Regions from separate parts of the Chryseobacterium sp. W4I1 genome, predicted to be linked through region 2. Evidence: riboswitches for the same ligand, from Rfam matches in the RefSeq annotation. Region 2 holds a riboswitch; each other region holds the start of a gene.
What was found. Region 2 has a riboswitch for S-adenosylmethionine ahead of QF044_RS20840 (alpha/beta fold hydrolase). Riboswitches for the same ligand answer to the same signal wherever they lie in the genome.
Positions count from the first base shown of each region.

Region 1: linked by a shared signal. The riboswitch ahead of QF044_RS20135 (TonB-dependent receptor) and the one ahead of QF044_RS20840 (alpha/beta fold hydrolase) in region 2 are both predicted to bind S-adenosylmethionine.
Region 3: linked by a shared signal. The riboswitch ahead of QF044_RS17285 (TonB-dependent siderophore receptor) and the one ahead of QF044_RS20840 (alpha/beta fold hydrolase) in region 2 are both predicted to bind S-adenosylmethionine.
Region 4: linked by a shared signal. The riboswitch ahead of QF044_RS16925 (TonB-dependent siderophore receptor) and the one ahead of QF044_RS20840 (alpha/beta fold hydrolase) in region 2 are both predicted to bind S-adenosylmethionine.

Region 1 is NZ_JAUSXQ010000001.1:4,325,665-4,330,490, reverse strand. Features, by position in the region: gene QF044_RS20140 (RagB/SusD family nutrient uptake outer membrane protein) at 1-72, opposite strand, end outside; gene QF044_RS20135 (TonB-dependent receptor) at 91-3,024, opposite strand; SAM riboswitch class I at 3,108-3,204, opposite strand; gene QF044_RS20130 (type II 3-dehydroquinate dehydratase) at 3,448-3,855, shown strand; gene pckA (phosphoenolpyruvate carboxykinase (ATP)) at 3,995-4,826, opposite strand, start outside.
Region 2 is NZ_JAUSXQ010000001.1:4,463,064-4,467,889, reverse strand. Features, by position in the region: gene QF044_RS20845 (NAD(P)-binding domain-containing protein) at 1-1,033, opposite strand, end outside; gene QF044_RS20840 (alpha/beta fold hydrolase) at 1,035-1,973, opposite strand; SAM riboswitch class I at 2,034-2,141, opposite strand; gene QF044_RS20835 (glucosidase) at 2,327-4,826, shown strand, end outside.
Region 3 is NZ_JAUSXQ010000001.1:3,715,045-3,719,870, forward strand. Features, by position in the region: gene QF044_RS17280 (APC family permease) at 1-256, opposite strand, end outside; gene QF044_RS17285 (TonB-dependent siderophore receptor) at 264-2,684, opposite strand; SAM riboswitch class I at 2,783-2,891, opposite strand; gene QF044_RS17290 (alpha-amylase family glycosyl hydrolase) at 3,003-4,826, opposite strand, start outside.
Region 4 is NZ_JAUSXQ010000001.1:3,637,649-3,642,474, reverse strand. Features, by position in the region: gene QF044_RS16930 (outer membrane beta-barrel protein) at 1-1,281, opposite strand, end outside; SAM-I-IV-variant riboswitch at 1,404-1,501, shown strand; gene QF044_RS16925 (TonB-dependent siderophore receptor) at 1,787-4,525, shown strand; gene QF044_RS16920 (TonB-dependent receptor domain-containing protein) at 4,594-4,826, opposite strand, start outside.

The DNA of each region.
Region 1 (4,826 bases), 140 kb from region 2:
CAGCTCGTTTTCACAGCTTGTCAGCGACCATAGGGCAATCAAAGCAAAAGATATATATTTTAATTTTTTCATTATTCCAATTTTAAAAGTTTAAAGAGTTGCCTGAAGACCGAAAGTTATCGTTCTCATCGCAGGATATCTGTAATAAGTGGTCCCATCCAGAGCCTGTTCCGGATCCATTCCTTTATGCTTATAGAAGGTCAGAAGGTTTTCGGCCTGAACATAAATCCTGAACTTTTTTAGACCCAGTTTCTCAAAATAATCCGAAGGAAGTGTATACCCCAGACTCACATTTTTAAGTCTTGCATAGGTTCCTGAATATAAAAACCTTGAAGAAGAAGAATTCCAGTTATTTGTTGTTGTGCTTAACGCAGGAACATCTGTGTTCGGGTTTTCCGGAGTCCATCTGTTTAGCATTTCTGCACTCCAGGCACGTCCGCCAGCGCTTCCGTTAGACATTAACGAGGTGTAATCAGTATCAAGAATCTTTCCGCCAATGCTGAATGTCAGCAATCCTGAAAGATCAAAGTTTTTATAAGATACACTTGTGGTAACTCCACCCGTTACTTTAGGTAATGCGGATCCCTGCAGGGTCCGTGTCGCTTTTGCATATTCAGAAGTGGTCCCGTCTACCGTATTTCCGTTGGCATCCTGGTAAATGTATCTCCAGAGAGGTTTTCCGTTGGAAGGATCTACTCCTTTCCATTCCTGAAGATAAAAATCATAGATAGAACCTCCTACTTCTAGGCGCTTAGTGCCGGATATGACAGCTCCCTTTGGCAGCTTTGTAATCTTATTATGTAAAGTACTCAGGTTGACATCCACATTCCACTGGAAATTATCATTTCTGATGGGTGTTGTGAATAATGAGAATTCAAAACCTGTATTCTGTATGGTCCCGACATTAAAAGGAAAATCACTGATTCCAAGAGATGGTGCAACCGGCATATTAAAAAGAAGATCCTGGCTCTTTCTTTTAAAATATTCTACATTCCCTTTAATCCTGTTATTAAGAATAGCAAACTCTAAACCTACATTTAAATTAAGATTGGTTTCCCATTTCACATCATTGGTCTGTATTTTTTCAAGAACCGTTCCCGGCTCGCCAAGGTTATTATAAAATTTATACAGTTCCTGGTAAGCGTAATAAAGCGAAGATCCGTTAGGTCTACGTAATTTATCATTCCCTTGACCTCCGTAACTCGCACGAAGCGTCAGTTGATTAAAGAAATTCAGATCCTTGATAAAACTTTCATTTGAAACTTTCCATGAACCTCCTACTGACCAAAATTTTCCCCATCTGTTATCTGTATAAAATCTTGAAGAACCATCTGCTCTTCCGGATACGGATAAGAAATAAGTATTGTTAAAATCATATTCTGCTCTTCCCAGGAAACTCAACAAAGAGAATTTATCACTATTTCCACTGAAGCTCCCTAACAGGGCAGCCGCATCAGGTTCGTAATAGTAAGGCAGCGAAAACTGGCTTCTGGAACCGGAAATCGTTTGATAATCATATTTATAAAACTCCTGACCTCCTAAAATATTGATATGGTGTTTTCCGAATTTTTTGTCATACGTCAGAATATTACTGGTGGTATAAGAAAGTGTCCTGGTATTTGATCTCGTAACAGATCCTCCAGTCTCACTTCCCTCTCCGATAAGCGGATTGGAGTAATAATGTCCATTGTAATTCACTAAATCAATTGAAAAGCTGGTTTTAAATTTCAGTTCCGGAAGGAAAGTAAACTCCAAAAATCCTTTTCCTGAGAAGTTATCCTCTTTGTTTTCATTTTTGTCTAAAGGAAGCGTTGCTGCAGCATTCTGATTCTGCAGTGCACTTGTAGGTCTGTATTTTCCGAAATCGTAAATTCTGTTTCCCTGTGCATCCAGTCGGTAGCTTCCATCTTCATTTCTCTCATAATAAGGATAAAAAGACGGAATTACCCTTGCTGCATTGATGATATTGTCTGTTCTTGAATCCGATGATGGCGGTGCATTCTGGATACTGTTGGTATAGCTTAAATTCACTCCTGCATTCAACCATTTTTTAACTTCAGTATTAACCTTCAATCTGGTTGCGAATTTTTGAAAACCAGACTCAATGGCAATTCCTTTATCATCCAAATACCCTAATGAAAAAAAATAATTACTTTTTTCGCTGCCCCCGCTGATATCAAAATCAACCTGACTTCTGGATGCTGTTCTTTGAAGAATATCTCGCCAGTCGTCATTCCATAAAGGTTTTGCTCCAGGAAGAAGTTTTCCGTCTGCTCCCACAGGATTTGGAAATCCGGCTCCGTAAGGATTGATCCCAAGTGCATTGACAAGATTATCACTTGCCATCTGTCCTGCCTGTTGTGAAGAGATCTGAGGAGACTTGTAACCATTTCTCAATGCTTCCCAATACAGCTGGAAATACTGATCCGTACTCACCTGCTTATAATCTTTGACCGCTCTGCTGGAAAATCCCTGACTGAGATTAAAATTCACTCTGGATTCTCCTTTCTTGCCGGATTTTGTGGTAATGATGATAATTCCGTTAGCTCCTCTTGAGCCGTATAATGAACTTGCTGTAGCATCTTTCAGAACACTGATGGATTCAATATCATTGGGGCTGATGGAATTGATGTTTCCATCAAAAGGAATTCCATCCACAACATATAAAGGATCACTGGAAGCACTTATAGAGCCCACTCCTCGAATCCTGATAGATGCCGTAGAACCCGGCTGTCCTGAAGCACTTACTGCCTGAACACCCGGAACCTGCCCTTCCAGAGCCTTTGTAATATTGGTAACAGGCCGGTTATTGATCTTATCACTTGAGATAGTGGCTACTGAACCTGTGTAGCTTGTTCTTTTGGCTTTACCATAAGCAATTACTACCACCTCATCAATTTCTTTTTCGGTGATTGTATCTTTTTTTGGCTTAATTTCCTGTGCCTGTACACTGATAATACCTAAGAAAAATACAGCGACTGGTGGAATCCAGATCTTAGAATTAAATAAACTTTTACTAATCATAATCAATTTTATTTATCATATATTAAAAATTAACCCCTTGCAGAAAAGTCAACAAAGGGCATCGATAAATACGATTAACCAAATGCTTATTTTTCCTTTAAGGCTGAATGTAACACCTTGCGCAGAGGCAGGTTGTTAAGATTTCACAGGGTCAGTTCCCTCCATCTTTCTTTATAAGCCGATCGAAATATGTTTGCAAATCTAAAAACAATTAGTCTACAAAACAAGTAGACTTTAAAATTTATTATTAATTTTTATCAAAATTTAAGTTAATTTTTAATTAAAGAATGTTATAACAGCTATTTATAGAATTATGAAAATATTAAACATGACAAATATCATTATCAATAACACAATAACATTCAAGTACAATTAAATTCAAAAAAAGTTCTATAATCAAACTAAACTTTTTAAATTTATACAATGAAAGTTTTAATTGTAAACGGCCCCAACCTGAATCTTTTAGGCAAAAGAGAACCTGAGATCTATGGTAGTATAACCATGGAAACCTGTTTGGAAGAACTGAAATCTGAATTCACTTCTCATGATCTGGAATATTATCAATCCAATATTGAAGGAGAAATTATTAACAGGCTTCAGGCAGATGATTTTGACGCAGTCGTAATTAATCCCGGTGCTTATACGCATTATTCGTATGCTATTGCAGACTGTTTAAAGAATATCAGTAAACCAAAGATTGAAGTTCACATCAGTAATATTTACAAAAGGGAAGAATTCCGTCAGAAATCTGTGACCGCTGCCAGTACAGATGCGGTGTTGTCCGGGTTTGGAATGGACGGATACAGATTAGCAATTTTAAGTTTGAAATAATAACAGAATTTCAGTGCTTTAACAAACGTGACATCCATTACTAGAATAGTACAAAACAGGCACTACAGAAAATATTGCATCGAACAAAAACCAAGTTAAGAAATAAAAAAGCCTCATCGTTGATGAGGCTTTTGTTGTATTAAGTAGTCTGCTGCTGAAGCTGAGGTCCTGAAGCAATTAACTTCTTCCCTTCTTCAGTATTACAGTACTGCTCAAAGTTTTTGATATATCTTGCAGCAAGATCTTTTGCTTTTTCTTCCCATTCTGTAGCATTGCTGTACGTTTCCCTAGGATCAAGGATACCTTCAGAAACATTTGGAAGCTGTGTAGGAATTTCAAGGTTCATGATTGGAACCTGAGTTTTAGGAGCATTTTCGATAGAACCGTCGATGATTGCATCGATGATTGCTCTTGTATCTTTCAGAGAAATTCTCTTTCCAGTTCCGTTCCATCCTGTATTTACCAAATAAGCTTTAGCTCCGTGCTCCTTCATTTTTCCGATCAATGTTTTAGAATACATTGTTGGGTGAAGAGTGAGGAAAGCTTCTCCAAATGCAGGAGAAAAAGACGGTTCCGGTTCAGTAATTCCTCTTTCGGTACCTGCCAGTTTGGAAGTATATCCACAAAGGAAGTGGTACTGAGCCTGGTTTTCATCCAAAATAGAAACCGGAGGCAATACCCCGAATGCATCAGCAGAAAGGTAAACGATCTTTTTAGCATGTCCTGCCTTTGATGGAAGAACAATCTTGTTGATATGGTAAATTGGGTAAGATACTCTTGTATTTTCTGTAATAGATCCGTCTTTATAGTCAGCTACACCATTGTGTACCACTACGTTTTCAAGAAGCGCATCTCTTTTGATTGCTCTGAAAATATCCGGTTCTTTTTCAGCTGAAAGATCAATTACTTTCGCATAGCATCCACCTTCGTAGTTGAATACACCATTGTTGTCCCAACCGTGCTCGTCATCA
Region 2 (4,826 bases):
ATTTATCATTTCTTACAGAGAAATTATTGAAGATATAGCTTAATGATCCTGAGAACACTCCTTTTATTCTTGTAATATTTTCTCCTGAAAGGTGTAATAATTTGATGGTATCAATTAACGGAAGTCCCGCCCCTACATTCGTTTCGTAAAGATAGCGTCTGTTATTTTTACTCAACGTATATCTTAGTTGACGGTATTCTTCAATCGGAAGCGTATTAAAAATTTTATTGGAAGAAACAAGGTCAAAACCGTTTTCAGCAAGAGCGTGATAGTTTTTCACAAAATCTTTGCTTGCTGTATTATCTACTACGATCAGGTTTTCCAGCTGGTTTTCTTTCGAGAAATTGATGAGTTCCTGAACATTAGATGGATGTTCCGCTGTTAAAACCTCATCGCTCCAGTCTGCATTAAACCCTTTCTTATTAAAAGCAATTTTCCTTGAATTGGCTACTGCCACTACTTTAAGGTCTATTTTTTTACGTCTTTTGATTTCTTCTGAAGATTGTAAAACCTGTTCAATTAAAGTCTTTCCTACATTTCCATGACCGATAATAGCCAGATGAACGGTTTTTGGCTTTTTGAAAATTTCAGATTCAATAACATTCTTCGTTTTTTCATCCTGAGAGGAAGTCACGACAATATTGACTCTTTTTTCACTTGAAACCTGGTTTAAAAGAAGTGGAAAAACATTATTTCTGGCAAGCTCGGCAAGAACTTTATTGAAATCTTCCGCTACAAAACCAAGTACGGAAACATTATTGATGCTGTAAATCTGTGAAACTTTTCCTGATCTTCTTTCTTCCACAAATTCATCAATCAGACAGGCTACGGCTTTTTCGGCGTCTGCTTCATTTACCAAAATAGAGATTCCATTTTCAATTGCTTGTTGGGAGATCACTCCTACACTGATACGTGCCAAGGTAAGCGCTTTGAAAATTCTTCCGTCTATCCCGATTTCACCTAAGAAATCTTCCCCTTCAAATTTGATAATTGATCTGTTCTTTAAAAACTTAATTTCGTTAGCATTTTTCATTCTACAAAATATTTTTTATGATATTATTTAATTGTTTGTATTCCATTAAGAAGGCATCATGCCCGTGAATTGACTGTATCTCGTGATAGAAAACCTCTTCTTTTCTCTCTCTCAGCTGTTCAAAGCACATTCGGATTTCTGAGGCGGGAAAGAATAGATCTGTATCTACAGCGATCAGGTGCATTCGTGCAGTGATCTTTTCCAGCTGATTTTCTTCAGTATTGATATTCATCAGCAAATGATTCATGAGCTTATAAGATTTTAAACTAAATCTTTCGTTCAATGCATTTCCATGGTAAAGAAGCCAGTCTTCTGATTCTAACCGATGGTTCTGATGATGATATTTGTTTTGAAATCTATCGTTTAAGGATTGAGGAGTTCTATAACACAACATAGCATGAATCCTGGCTTTTTGCAGGGGTTCATCATTTCCGTTCAGCAGAAATTTCTGAACCAGACACTGTGCATGAAGCCAATCGTGGGTCTTAAGATCGCAGGCAATAGGAATAAATATCTCTGCAAGCTGTGGCTGTTTGGCCAGCATCTCCCAAGCGATCCCGCCTCCTAGAGATCCTCCAATAATGGCATATAATTTTTTGATATGTAAAGCTTCGAGACCTTTCAGGAATATTTCTGCAATATCTGAAGGGGTGAAATCTTCGTATTCATCAATTAAAAAATGATCATATCCGTTTCCGGGAATATTGAAACACAGAACGGTATATTGAGTCGTATCAATGATCTGATTTTCACCAATCAGCTGTTTCCACCATCCTTTCTCTCCGGAAACATTTGAATTTCCGGTCAGGGCGTGATTGATCAGTATAATGGGTGCTGTAAACAGGTCTTTCCCGAAGAGCTGGTAGCTCAACGGGATATAGTATTCCTTTTGGGAATGAGTATGATACGAAAGATTAATATAGTTTAGTTCTGTTTTCAATTCTATTATTATTTAATACAATTGAAAATGCCACAGGAAATGGCTGAAAAGAACTTCAGTAAGTTATCTGTCCAAAATAAATTTGGTAGAACGTAGCACCTTCTTTGCTTGCACAAAGGGTTGCTAAGGTTTCATAGGGTCTAATCCCTCAACCTTTCTTGATAACATTTTCAATATTTGAATGAACGCTCTGCAAAGATAGGTGTTTTCTTTTAAATTTTTCAAAAAAAATATTTAATATTAAAAAAGCCCACAATTACAAGTGTTTCAGAGCTATATTAAGAATTATTCAGATGAAAGGAATTGGAATTTTTTTTCAAAAAAACTACCTTCGTACTGAAAAATGATGAGATATGAGTGCTGAAAAAGAGCGATTACAAGATATAAAATGGAAAAACTGGGGTCCTTATGTAAGTAACAGGCAATGGGGAAACGTACGGGAAGATTACAGTCCGGACGGGAATGCCTGGCATCACGCCAATCACAACAATGCAGAAAGCTACGCCTACAGATGGGGCGAAGAAGGGATCGCAGGCATCTCTGATGTAAAGCAGATTTTCTGTTTTGCCTTTTCATTTTGGAATAAAAAGGACAAAATAATAAAAGAGCGTTTCTTCGGACTGAGCAATCCTCAGGGAAACCATGGCGAGGATATCAAGGAGATCTTCTATTACCTGGATAATACACCTACCCACAGCTATATGAAAATGGTGTACAAATATCCTATCAATGCATTTCCATATGATGATCTTGTGGCAGAAAACGGAAGACGTAGTAAAAAGGAACCTGAATACGAGATCTTTGACACCGGAATTTTTGATAACGATGAGTATTTTGATATTTTTATTGAATACTGTAAGGCCGATCACAATGATATTCTGGCAAGGGTAACGGTTCATAACCGAAGTAAACAGGATGCCCCGATCGTCATAGCACCTACAGCTTGGTTCAGGAATAACTGGAAATGGGGCTACAATTCGTACAAGGCACAATTGAATGCTTCTTATGATGGATGTATAGACGTAAATCATGACAGTATTTCTATTAAGAAATTTTATTCAAGAAATCTGGCAGCGAAAAGCGCTTTCTGTGAAAATGAAACCAACACTCCTAAATTATACGGAAGTCCGTACCCGGGAAATACTTACTTTAAGGATGGAATCAATGACCATATCATTTACGGGAGCAATACGGTGAATCCTGAAAAAAGGGGAACTAAGGCTTCTTTTATCATTGATGAAATTATTGGTGCAGGACAGTCTAAAACATTTGATTTCAGGTTGTGTCCGGATGAAGTTGATGAACCTTTTGAAAGATTTGATGAGATTTTTAATAACAGAATTACTGAAACGAACGAATTTTATCAGGAGATTCAGAATGAAACCACAAATGAAGATGAAAGAAATGTACAGAGACAGGCTTTTGCTGGACTTCTCTGGAATAAGCAGTTCTATCACTATAACGTTGGAAAATGGCTGAAAGGTGACCCTAATCATCAGGCACCAAGAAATTTCAATGAATATGTAAGAAATACGGAGTGGAACCACCTTCACAATAAGGATATTATCTCTATGCCAGATAAATGGGAATATCCGTGGTATGCAACCTGGGACCTGGCATTTCACTGTGTTCCTTTTTCTATTATTGATGCTGAATTTGCAAAGGGGCAGCTTCTTCTCCTGACGAAGGAATGGTATATGCATCCGAACGGTCAGCTTCCCGCTTATGAATGGAATCTGAGCGATGTGAATCCACCGGTACATGCATGGTCTTGTTTCAGGGTATTTAAAATTGATGAAAAACAAAACGGTAAACCAGATCTTTTATTTCTTGAAAAAGTTTTTCAGAAACTTCTCCTGAATTTTACCTGGTGGGTCAATCGAAAAGATAAAAGCGGTAACAATATTTTTGGTGGAGGCTTCCTGGGGCTTGATAATATCGGGGCTTTCGACCGTAATATGGTACTGAAAGACGGACAGCATCTGGAACAGGCTGACGGAACCAGCTGGATGGCTATGTATGCACTTAATATGATGCGTATTGCTATGGAATTAGCTCAATATTACCAGGTTTACGAGGATATGGCGATTAAATTTTTTGAGCATTATCTGTATATCGCAGAGGCAATGGAGAATTTAGGGGAAGGAAAAGAAGGGTTATGGAATGAAGAGGATGGCTTTTTCTATGATGTTTTGCAGTTGGGTAACGGAGAAAGTGTTTCTTTGAAATTAAGAAGTATTGTAGGACTGATCCCGATGTTTGCCGTGGAAATCATAGATCATAAGTTACTGGATAAAATGCCCAATTTCCAGGCAAGAATGGATTGGGTTTTAAAAAATAAGCCGGAACTTACGAAACTTGTTTCCCACTGGGATGAGGAAGGACAGGGCCGAAAGCACCTGATGAGTATTTTACGTAAGAACAGACTGACTAAGGTTTTAAGGCGAATGCTTGATGAGAGTGAATTTTTAAGTTCCTACGGAATCCGTGCGATGTCTAAAATTTATGAGGAAACTCCTTTTGTTTTCTCAGTTCACGGTACAGAAAATGTAGTATACTATACTCCAGCTGAAAGTGACAGCCGGATGTTCGGGGGCAACAGCAACTGGAGAGGCCCAATCTGGTTCCCAATCAATTTCCTGATCGTGGAAAGTTTACAGCGTTTTCATTTTTATTATGGCAATAGCCTGAAAGTGGAATTCCCAACCGGAAGCGGCGAGAAGAAAAATCTGGATGAAGTGGCACAAAATATCAGCCGCAGACTCTGTTCAATATTTTTAAAAGATGAGAACGGGCAGAGACCCTTCAACGGAGGAAATGCCAAGTTTAATTATGATGAACATTTTAAGAATT
Region 3 (4,826 bases), 750 kb from region 2:
ATGCGGGATGATACGTTTCTTTGAGATAAATATAATCTCCACCGTTTCCTTTAAAATAAGACCCTAACTCAGCATAACAAAATGCCCCAAACAGAGCAAGGATCCCTCCGATGATCCACAACAGAAAAATACTGTAGGTGTTGGTTATATCTGAAAGCTGAAAACCCAAAGTCGTGAATATCCCCGTCCCGATCATATTGGAGACCACGATGGCAGCAGCAGTTTTCCAGCCAATCTGGTGTGTAGCAGTACTCATTGATCAGTTAAAAATTAAAATTAAGCCTTCCGAAGAAATAATTCCCCAACGTTCCCATCTGAACAGGCGCATATTTAAACACTCCATAATATGAATTCGCATAGATCTGAAGATCCGGGAAAACATCAAAAACATTATTAGCACCCACCGTTAGATTTATATTTTTCGTTATATCATAGCCTACACTTACATCCGTAACCACTTTGGGAGTAAAGCTCTGAACTTTACCAAAAGGGTAACCATCGCGAATGACCTGGCCAAAGTACGTATTTCTTACCATGAAATTGAATTTTCCAATGGCATAATTGAGTCCTAAGGAAGCTTTTGTTTTTGGAGACAGGGTTTCTATGATGTTGATCTGATCCGGTCCGAAGAATTGATCCTGGGAAGGCACCAGTTTTTCAGGAAAATGAAAATCTGTGATCTTAGTTTCCGCGTAATTTCCTGCCAGATTGATGTTCAAATTTCCTCCACCCAGCTTCCAGTCGTAGGTAATTACTATATCTGCACCTTTTGTTTCTGTATCAATGGCATTGGCGAAAAACCTTCCGCTTTCTACATTATACTGTGCTAGTCTCGGATCTTCAATATTACTGGTGATTACGATTCTATCTTTTACTCTGATCCAGTACCCGTCAAGTGTTATCAACAATCTGTTGGCTGGTTTCAGCGTAAATCCGGCACTGGCATTGACTGAAGTTTCCTGTTTTAATTGATCGAAACCAAGCGCCCTGGCGGCATCACTGTCATTCCTGAAAATTCCTTTCGTTACAATTCCTAATCCCGAAGTGGAAATATCTGCATAAGAATTATTAAAATACTGCTGCTGAAGGGATGGAGCCCTGAAACCCGTTCCCACAGATGCTCTTACTGCATAGTTTTTTACAAATTCATACCTCAGCGCCAGTTTTCCGTTCAAGGTATTTCCAAAATCTGAATAATTCTCAAATCTTCCTGCCAAATCTATATTTAATTTCTTGGCTAAATCATAAGAAACATCTGCATACACCGCTGTCGAATGTCTGGATTTCTTCAAGGCATTATCCGGTGAAAAACCAATGAAGGATTGTGAGCCACCATTCCCAATCACCGTAGAACCAGGTGTTGCAGGGTTTCCATTGATATCATATCTTGTATAAGAAGCTTCATCTCCAGGTTTGATTTCATACTGTTCAAAACGGAACTCTCCACCAAATGCCACATTAAACTGATTCAGATTTTTCGAAACATCAAGATTCACAGTATTCTGAAGGAAGCTGTGGGCTCCCGCATAAAAGCTTGTTGGAGATTTTACTCCCAACGAAGCATTGTTTGTATTGTCTACATTGTAATTGAATGTATTGCTTCCAAAAGTATTGCTTAAATCAATCAGCCAGTTATTTACATTATATTTTGCTCCTAGTGCGTAAGAAAAATCATAGACCTGTGAGCTCAATGTAGCCTGAAATCCATTCGGATAAATAGAAGAAACCACATTGGATGTTTCACCCGGCAATCTCCTGAAACCAAAACCCTTTCCTTCTTTAATACTGAAGCCTCCGAAAGAATATAGTTTAAAACGTTCACTTAACGGATATTCAGAATTAAAAAACAACTGTGCCTGCCTGATCTGCGCATCTCCGATCTGAAAATTAAAATCATCACGTGTGAGACCTCTCTCTTTCAACATAGCATTGTCTGCATTGATAGCATCTTGAGGATTATCTGCAAATTCGTAGGCAAAATTATCCCCAAAAATATCCAGATCATGATTCTGGGTTCTTGTCGTCTTACCTCTGTGGCTTAATTGTAATGAGAGATTCACATAGCTGTCTTTTTTACCCAGAGAAGATCCGTAATTGATCCCGGTCTGATAAGTTTCTCCGTCATTTCTCCCACTAATTCCATAAGATGCCGAAGCAGATGCTCCGATATCTTTTTTAAGAATAATATTTACGACTCCTGCAATGGCATCAGAACCGTACTGTGCGGCAGCTCCATCCCTTAAAACCTCTATCCTGTCAATTGCGATCACGGGAATCGTACTCAGATCTGTACCTACGGATCCATTTCCAACGGTATTCTGATAATTGACCAATGAAGTCGTATGTCTTCTTTTTCCATTAATTAAAACCAGAACCTGATCTGGCCCCATTCCTCTTAAGGTTACGGGATCGATATGTTCCGTACCGTCAGAAGCGGACTGCCTTACGGAGTTAAATGACGGAATCACATAATTCAATAAATCCTGAACGGTGGTTTGCGGAGCAGATCTTTGAAGTTTTTCTATATTGATAATATCTACGGGAACGGGTGTTTCCAGCTTTGTTCTTTTCGCATTCCGGTTTCCTACGATCACTACATCTTCGATTTGTGTTCCTTTTTCCTGTTCCTGTGCATTCACCAAAACGGAACCTAAGAGTATAACAGACAGGCTGAGTTTTTTCATCTTTTGTTCTTCTAAATTAAAATAATAAGCTTCCCCCGGAAATGATCCGCAGTGGCAAAAGACTTCAAGAAATGGAAGTGTTGTCAGGATATTGACTTTGCTCATCTTCCCCACAATGGGCTGGAATTAGCACCTTTACACTTTTTAGAGACGTGCAGGTTGCTAAGGTTTCACAGGGCCAAATCCCTCCACCTTTCTCGATAATCTACTGCAAAAGTAGACTAATATTTTTAATTACCCACCCCAAAAGTAGATTTAGATATCCTGTACCATGGTAAAAAAAGAGGAATAATGTAATTTCATTATCCCTCTTTTTATTTATTTAATAATCATTTTCTGAATGGCCGTCCCTGTTTCAGAATGGAGGTGAACCAGATAGGTTCCTGCCGGATAATTAGCTTTCAACTTATAAGTTCCGTTTTCCTGATTCAATTTAAATGAATCCATTTTTTTGCCGCTCATGTCGAAAATAATGATTTCTCCATTTTTGGCTTTATGATAAATGAATTGAGCCAAACCATTTTTCACCGGATTATCTGCGATCTGAAGTGATAATTTGTTCGTCGCATTTATATCAACGGTTGAAAGCGCTCCAGAGTAGTTTCCAAAAATTCTGAATTCTCCCGGCTGTAAGGTAATCGGAGCTGTTGTAGAAACAAAATTTGAAATAGAATTATCCATCAGATTCTGCCATTGCCCTGTATAAGGAAAATAGGGAACAACATTCTGAGCAGAAGTGGTATAATTGGCTAAAACCACAACGTTTTTTACTCCAGCTATTGTATTGTCATAAACATAAATTCTGGTGATTAAACCGTCAGGGTCATTGGTAAGATTATTAGATTCTACCGTATACGTGTTTGATTTGAAAACAGGATAAGTATTCCTGATATTAATTATTTTAGCCCAGGTATCATATACTGATTTCCTGTTCACATTGGTATCATACCCTAAGGTAAAAGCAACCGGTTTTTCATCAGTCCTGCATCCACTATTGATTGAACCGTCCGCACATCGGTTAATACTGAATTCATAGCCCAATTCACCAAACTGCCAGATCATTTTCGGGCCTGGAATCGTAAAGAATGTTGCTCCGAAAGTCTTCATTCTTTCAAGGGCGGTATTCAGGTTGGTAACATTGTAGCTTCCATTAACCGCTCCATAGGCAAGGTTTTTAAACATTAATCTTTCTTCATCATGACTTTCCCCATATCCTACTGCATGCTTATTGGTAAAACCGTGAAGCGTGTGATTCATTCTGTCATAGTTACTATTTTCCTTGTAACCCATTGTATTTTGGTTATAAGGCTCGGTTTGCTTATTCCAAAGCATTACCCCTTTTCCTTCAGCAATTCTGTAGTTTGCCCACTGCTGTTCTTCGGCATCCGTGCCTAAATGTTCAAAGATCATGTAAGAGTTGGGATCAATAGCCCACTGCTTGTCTGCATAATTCTTCATAATATCTACTCTGTCCTGCTGATAGGCATTGGTACATGCTTCATCATTTTCGGAGCAGTTTTGGGTGAATCCTTTTGTAAGATCCCATCGGAATCCATCGATATGATACTCTGTCAGCCATTGCTTAAGCGTTCTTTCAACATAATATTGTGTTGCGGGACTTGTATGGTTAAAATCATTAAATACATTATAAGAGTGCTTCGGAACCTGGTTAAAATAAGGATTATTAGCCGCAATATCACCGAAACCGTCTCCATCAGGGTCAATATTCCAAAGTCTTGCTAACGGTGAACGTCCTGTCGCATGATTAAATGCAACGTCTAATATTACCGCAATCCCGTTCTGATGACAGAGATCTACGAATTCTTTGAATTTTTCAGGTGTTCCATAGGCTTTATCCAATGCATAATGGAAGGATGTATTGTATCCCCAGGAAAGATTCCCTTCAAATTCCATAATAGGAAGAAGCTCAATAGCGTTGATATTTAAATTTTTTAAGTAAGAAATCTTATTGATCAATGACTGCCAGTTTTTTTCCTGTGTAAAATCTCTCAACAGTAATTCATATACCACCAAATCTTCTTTTACCGGTCTTTGAAAATTGGTTATCTGCCAATTGTAATCGGCCTGTCCGGTTTTGAACATTGAAACTTCAAAGTTTTGTCCTGCAGGAAACGGGGGTAA
Region 4 (4,826 bases), 830 kb from region 2:
TCCGGAAATATCATAATTTTCTGCACGGGCTCCTAAAGTGAAATCAAATTTCTTGAGTTTCGCCTGAAATTCCAGATAGGTTGAAGCTGTTTGCCTTTGGTAATCAAGGTTTGTGATTCCAAAACTTTTTGTATCATAATTCTGCCTTTCATATAATCCTCCAAAACTTACTTTTCCACCGTCCAGAAGTTTAATCGGCTGGGAATAATCTATTTTGAAGTTGGCAATATTCATTACAGATTTGTTATTTAAAATGTCTTTTTGCCCGTTGCTCTCTATTGTTTTTGTAGGATCGAATACAAAATAACCGTCTTGAAAAAAATTATCCTGAGCAAACTTATTATCAGATCTGGTATATCCAAATTGAAAATCCAGCTTTTGAGATTTATCTGCAAAACGTTTTTGATATGTTATCACTGCTTCCTGCCTCAAATTATCAGTATGAGCAACATCTGAGGAATTATAGTAGGCCTCACGTAAATCTTTAAGATTTTTTTCAAAAGGCAAATCTCCATGACCATTACTCAAAGTATAATTGTCATTATTGTTATGGTAAATATCGTAGTTCAGCAATAATCTGTCCTGTCCAAGATCAAACGTCATTCCTGATTTTGCAAAATACCCACGTCCTATTCTGTCGGTATTGCTGTGAAGAAGTGCATCCTGATCACCGTTCAGCATACTTTCACGATAATTTTGGCCGACATTCAGCTGCCATCCGAAAAGCTTATTTCTTGCATTCAGATTTACAGAATTTGTTGTTCTGCTTCTGAATTTATCATAATTTGTAAATGAGTAATTTCCTGAATACGTTGCTGTTAAATATTTATTGGCATTTTTATTCGTAATAATATTCATGATGGCACCTCCGGAAGTCGCAGGAAATTCTGCTCCGGGCTGCGTGATCACTTCAATTTTTTCCACCGAATTGGCAGGCATTCCTTCCAGGAAAGAATTCAATTCATTTGAAGTAATGTTTAAAGGTCTTCCATTCAGATATACATCCAGAATTTTTCCCTGATACATCATTCCCGCAATATCTGTGGAAACCAGCCCCGGAAGTTTTTTTATTCCCTCCAGAACGTTACCGTTATTAAGCTGTGGCTGTTCAGAAAAATCAAAAATAGTACGGTCTGCTTTTTGTTCAACGGCTTTTTTAGTTTTAGTAATAACGACGCCTTCAATCTGCTTTTCTTTTTCTTGACTGCTACTGTTCGTCTTCTCCTGCGAATAGGCAAAAATAGATCCCAACAGGGATAAAGTTAATATAGTTCTTTTCATAATGTTTTTTTACTACTCTTCAGTTAGACGTAAAAAAGAACAATTTGTTACGGTAAAATTTGCGAAAAGTTAAATTTTTGGGCATTTATTTTTTTATTTCCGAAATAATTATATCTTTGCCAGGTAATTATCAAGAATCTCATAGATGGGATAGCAACCTGCAAAACAAGCAAGGTGCTGAAATAGATAAGCCGGTATGCCCGGAAAAAATGTTTATTCTCTATTTTCTCCCCATCTTGAAATTTTTGTTTTAAAAAATAAAATCAATGTTTAAAGACAAGGGAAATCACATTATCAATTTAAATTTTCGTTTCTCGGATCATGAAGAATCACTTCATTATTCTGACCTCTTTTCATGCCATTTCTACATGTGCATGTGTTGTTGTTTCTAGACACCTTTAAAAAATAATCTAACATTCCGGCTTTTCACGGTAACCTCTAAATAAAGGTTGCAGGAAAACTATTGCCTGAAAATTCAAACAATCATTAATAAAATACAAAACACATGCATACTTTCGAACATAAAATAATCATCGCTTCAGCAGTACTTATATCAGCATTTTATTTTGGACAAACAGATTCTACATCATCAAAAAAGATCGATGATGTTGTCATCCTAGGCTCAAGAGGAGCGGGGAGATCCCTTACAGAAACTCCGGTTCCTGTAGATATCATCAATATTTCAAAGATCTTACGACAAAGTCCTGTTAACAATATTAGCCAGGCGCTCAATTATGTGGTTCCATCATTTTCTTCCACCTCTCATACTGTGAATGACGGAACAGACTTTGTAGATCCGGCTCTTCTCAGAGGCCTGGGTCCGGATCAGGTTTTGGTTTTACTTAACGGAAAAAGAAGATACCAGTCCTCACTAATCAATGTTACCTTAACTCCCGGAAGAGGCTCGGTGGGAACAGATCTTAATGCTATTCCAGCGTTTGCCTTAGAGAAAATTGAAGTTTTAAGGGACGGAGCTTCTGCTCAATATGGCTCAGATGCTATTGCCGGAGTCGTCAATTTAGGACTTAAAAAAAGACTCGGACTATCAGGGCAGGTTTTTCTGGGAGGATATGTTTCTCCCGTTACCAATAATTTTTCCGGTGGAATAGATGGACAGACCATTTCGGCAGACCTTAATTACGGGGCGAAAATTGGCAGCAAAGGTTTTATCAACGTAACAGGATCGGTGCAGTATCGGGATCCCTATTCAAGAGCGGGAGTGAGGGAAGGAGATATCTTTAATGCATACAATGCCATTAATTACAGAGCTTTACAAAATGGTGTCAATATCGATGGGCTATATAAAAATATTACCAATACCTCTAATACCCAGCAGATTATCAATGCCGTAAAGCAGTATGCATCACAGGTTAATTATTTTTCACAGGATTTCAAGAATCAGATAGCGGGAGCAAATAGTATTACTGCATTACAGGGACTTTTGGGGAAAGATGTAACTGATCAGGAGCTTAAGTACAGAAATTTGGAAAGAAAAGATTTCAGTCTTAGATCTGGCCAATCCAAGTTACAGTCGGCACAGCTTTTTTTCAACTCTGAAATTCCGGTCAATGAAGACTGGAAGGTTTATTCTTTTGGTGGATATAGCTACCGTTTGGGAAATGCAGGAGGATTTTACCGTCTGCCCAATACAGAAAGAAACATCAATGCTGTTACTCCGAACGGTTATCTGCCACAAATTGAAGCAAATGTAAATGACTATTCGTTAGCCGGAGGGATCAAAGGAAAATGGAACGGCTGGAATGTTGATCTGAGCAATACCTTCGGGAAGAATGCTTTTAATTTTGGAGTCGTTAATACCTTTAATGCATCTTTGGGTGACCGTTCACCCAGAACTTTCGAAGCCGGAGGATCAGAGTTTTTGCAAAATACCCTGAATCTTGATTTCTCAAAAAAATATGATGTCCTTCACGGCCTGAATGTCGCTTTTGGAGGCGAATACCGTTACGAGAATTATAAAGTAAATGCGGGAAACGAAAACTCTTATGTATCCTATGATATTTTTGGACGTGTAGTTACTGCTGCTACTCCTGACAATGAGAAGGTCACTGATTTTTTCGGCGTTACAAGACCAGCCGGATCACAGGTTTTTCCGGGATTTAGTCCTGATAATGCCGTTTCCGGAAGCAGAAACAGTGTTGCTGCTTATGCCGATGTTGAAATTGAGCCTACCGATTGGTGGCTGTTAGAAGGAGCGGTAAGATTTGAAAACTATTCAGACTTCGGATCTACCTTTAATTATAAGCTGGCAACCAATATAAGATTGGCTAAAAACTTTAACTGGAGAGGGGCGGTTTCTACGGGTTTCCGGGCACCTTCTTTAGCACAAATCTACTACAGCTCTACATCTACGCTGATTCAGCAGGGAAAAACAACGCAGGTGGGAACCTTTAGAAATAATTCCGAAGCTGCGCAGGCATTAGGAATTCCCAAACTGAAACAGGAAACTTCGCAATCTTACAGTACGGGAATTACCTGGAAAATTCCGGCTTTGAGTCTCACATTTACAGCTGATGCCTATCTTATCAGGATTAAGGATAGAGTGGTGCTGACAGATTTGTTTTTCCGACCAGATAAAGTTAACAGTCCTGATGATCAGGTATTGCAGAGTGCATTTGATATTGCCAGAGCCAGCGCTGCCAATTTCTTTGCCAATGCAGTAGATTCCCAAACGAAAGGACTGGATATCACCGTTTCCCAGAATACAATAATTTCGGAAGGAATATCTTTGGAAAACAACTTCGGACTTAACCTGAATCAGACCAAAAGAGTCGGCGATATTCACGCTTCGCCAAAACTGGTAAGCCAGATCAATAACTATTTTTCTGAGCCCAACAGGGTTTATTTTGAAGAAGCTGTTCCTCATATCAAAGCGACTCTCGCTAATACACTGAAATTTTCACAGCTTACAGTTTCTCTTAGGAATTCTTACTTTGGAAAAGTGACGGATGCAGATGTACTGGATGCAAATTTTGACGGTATTACAGAAAGCAGGGAACATTTTGTTTTAAATGATCGTTTTGTAACGGACCTTTCCGTAGGTTATGCCTTTAGCAAAAATGTTTCGGCCACTGTGGGAAGCAATAATATATTCAACATACTTCCTTCTAAAAGTCCGGCTATAAGTTCACTGACTGCCGATAATCAGTTTGTATACTCCAGACAGGTTTCCCAATATGGTATTGGAGGACGCTTCCTGTTTGCAAGAGTGGAATTTAATTTTTAATGTAAAGACAAGCAAAAAACAGAGATTCGTTCTCTGTTTTTTTTGTTTCCGATGAAAGGCAGTACATCTTACTGCGCCCTGTCCGTTTCCTCAAATTTGATGTTCTTTTTACTGATTTTCTTTTTGCTGCCTCCAAAAGTATAATTCACACTTAAACGGAGGCTTCTGCCGTCCCAGTAATTGTTCATGTATTGCGTATTATCAGAGAAATACAATTCTCCACGGTATCTCTGGGCAAAAATATTGGTCACCGTAGCATTGATCTGAAGTTTCTTTTCCATGAGAGAAACCTTTAATCCTG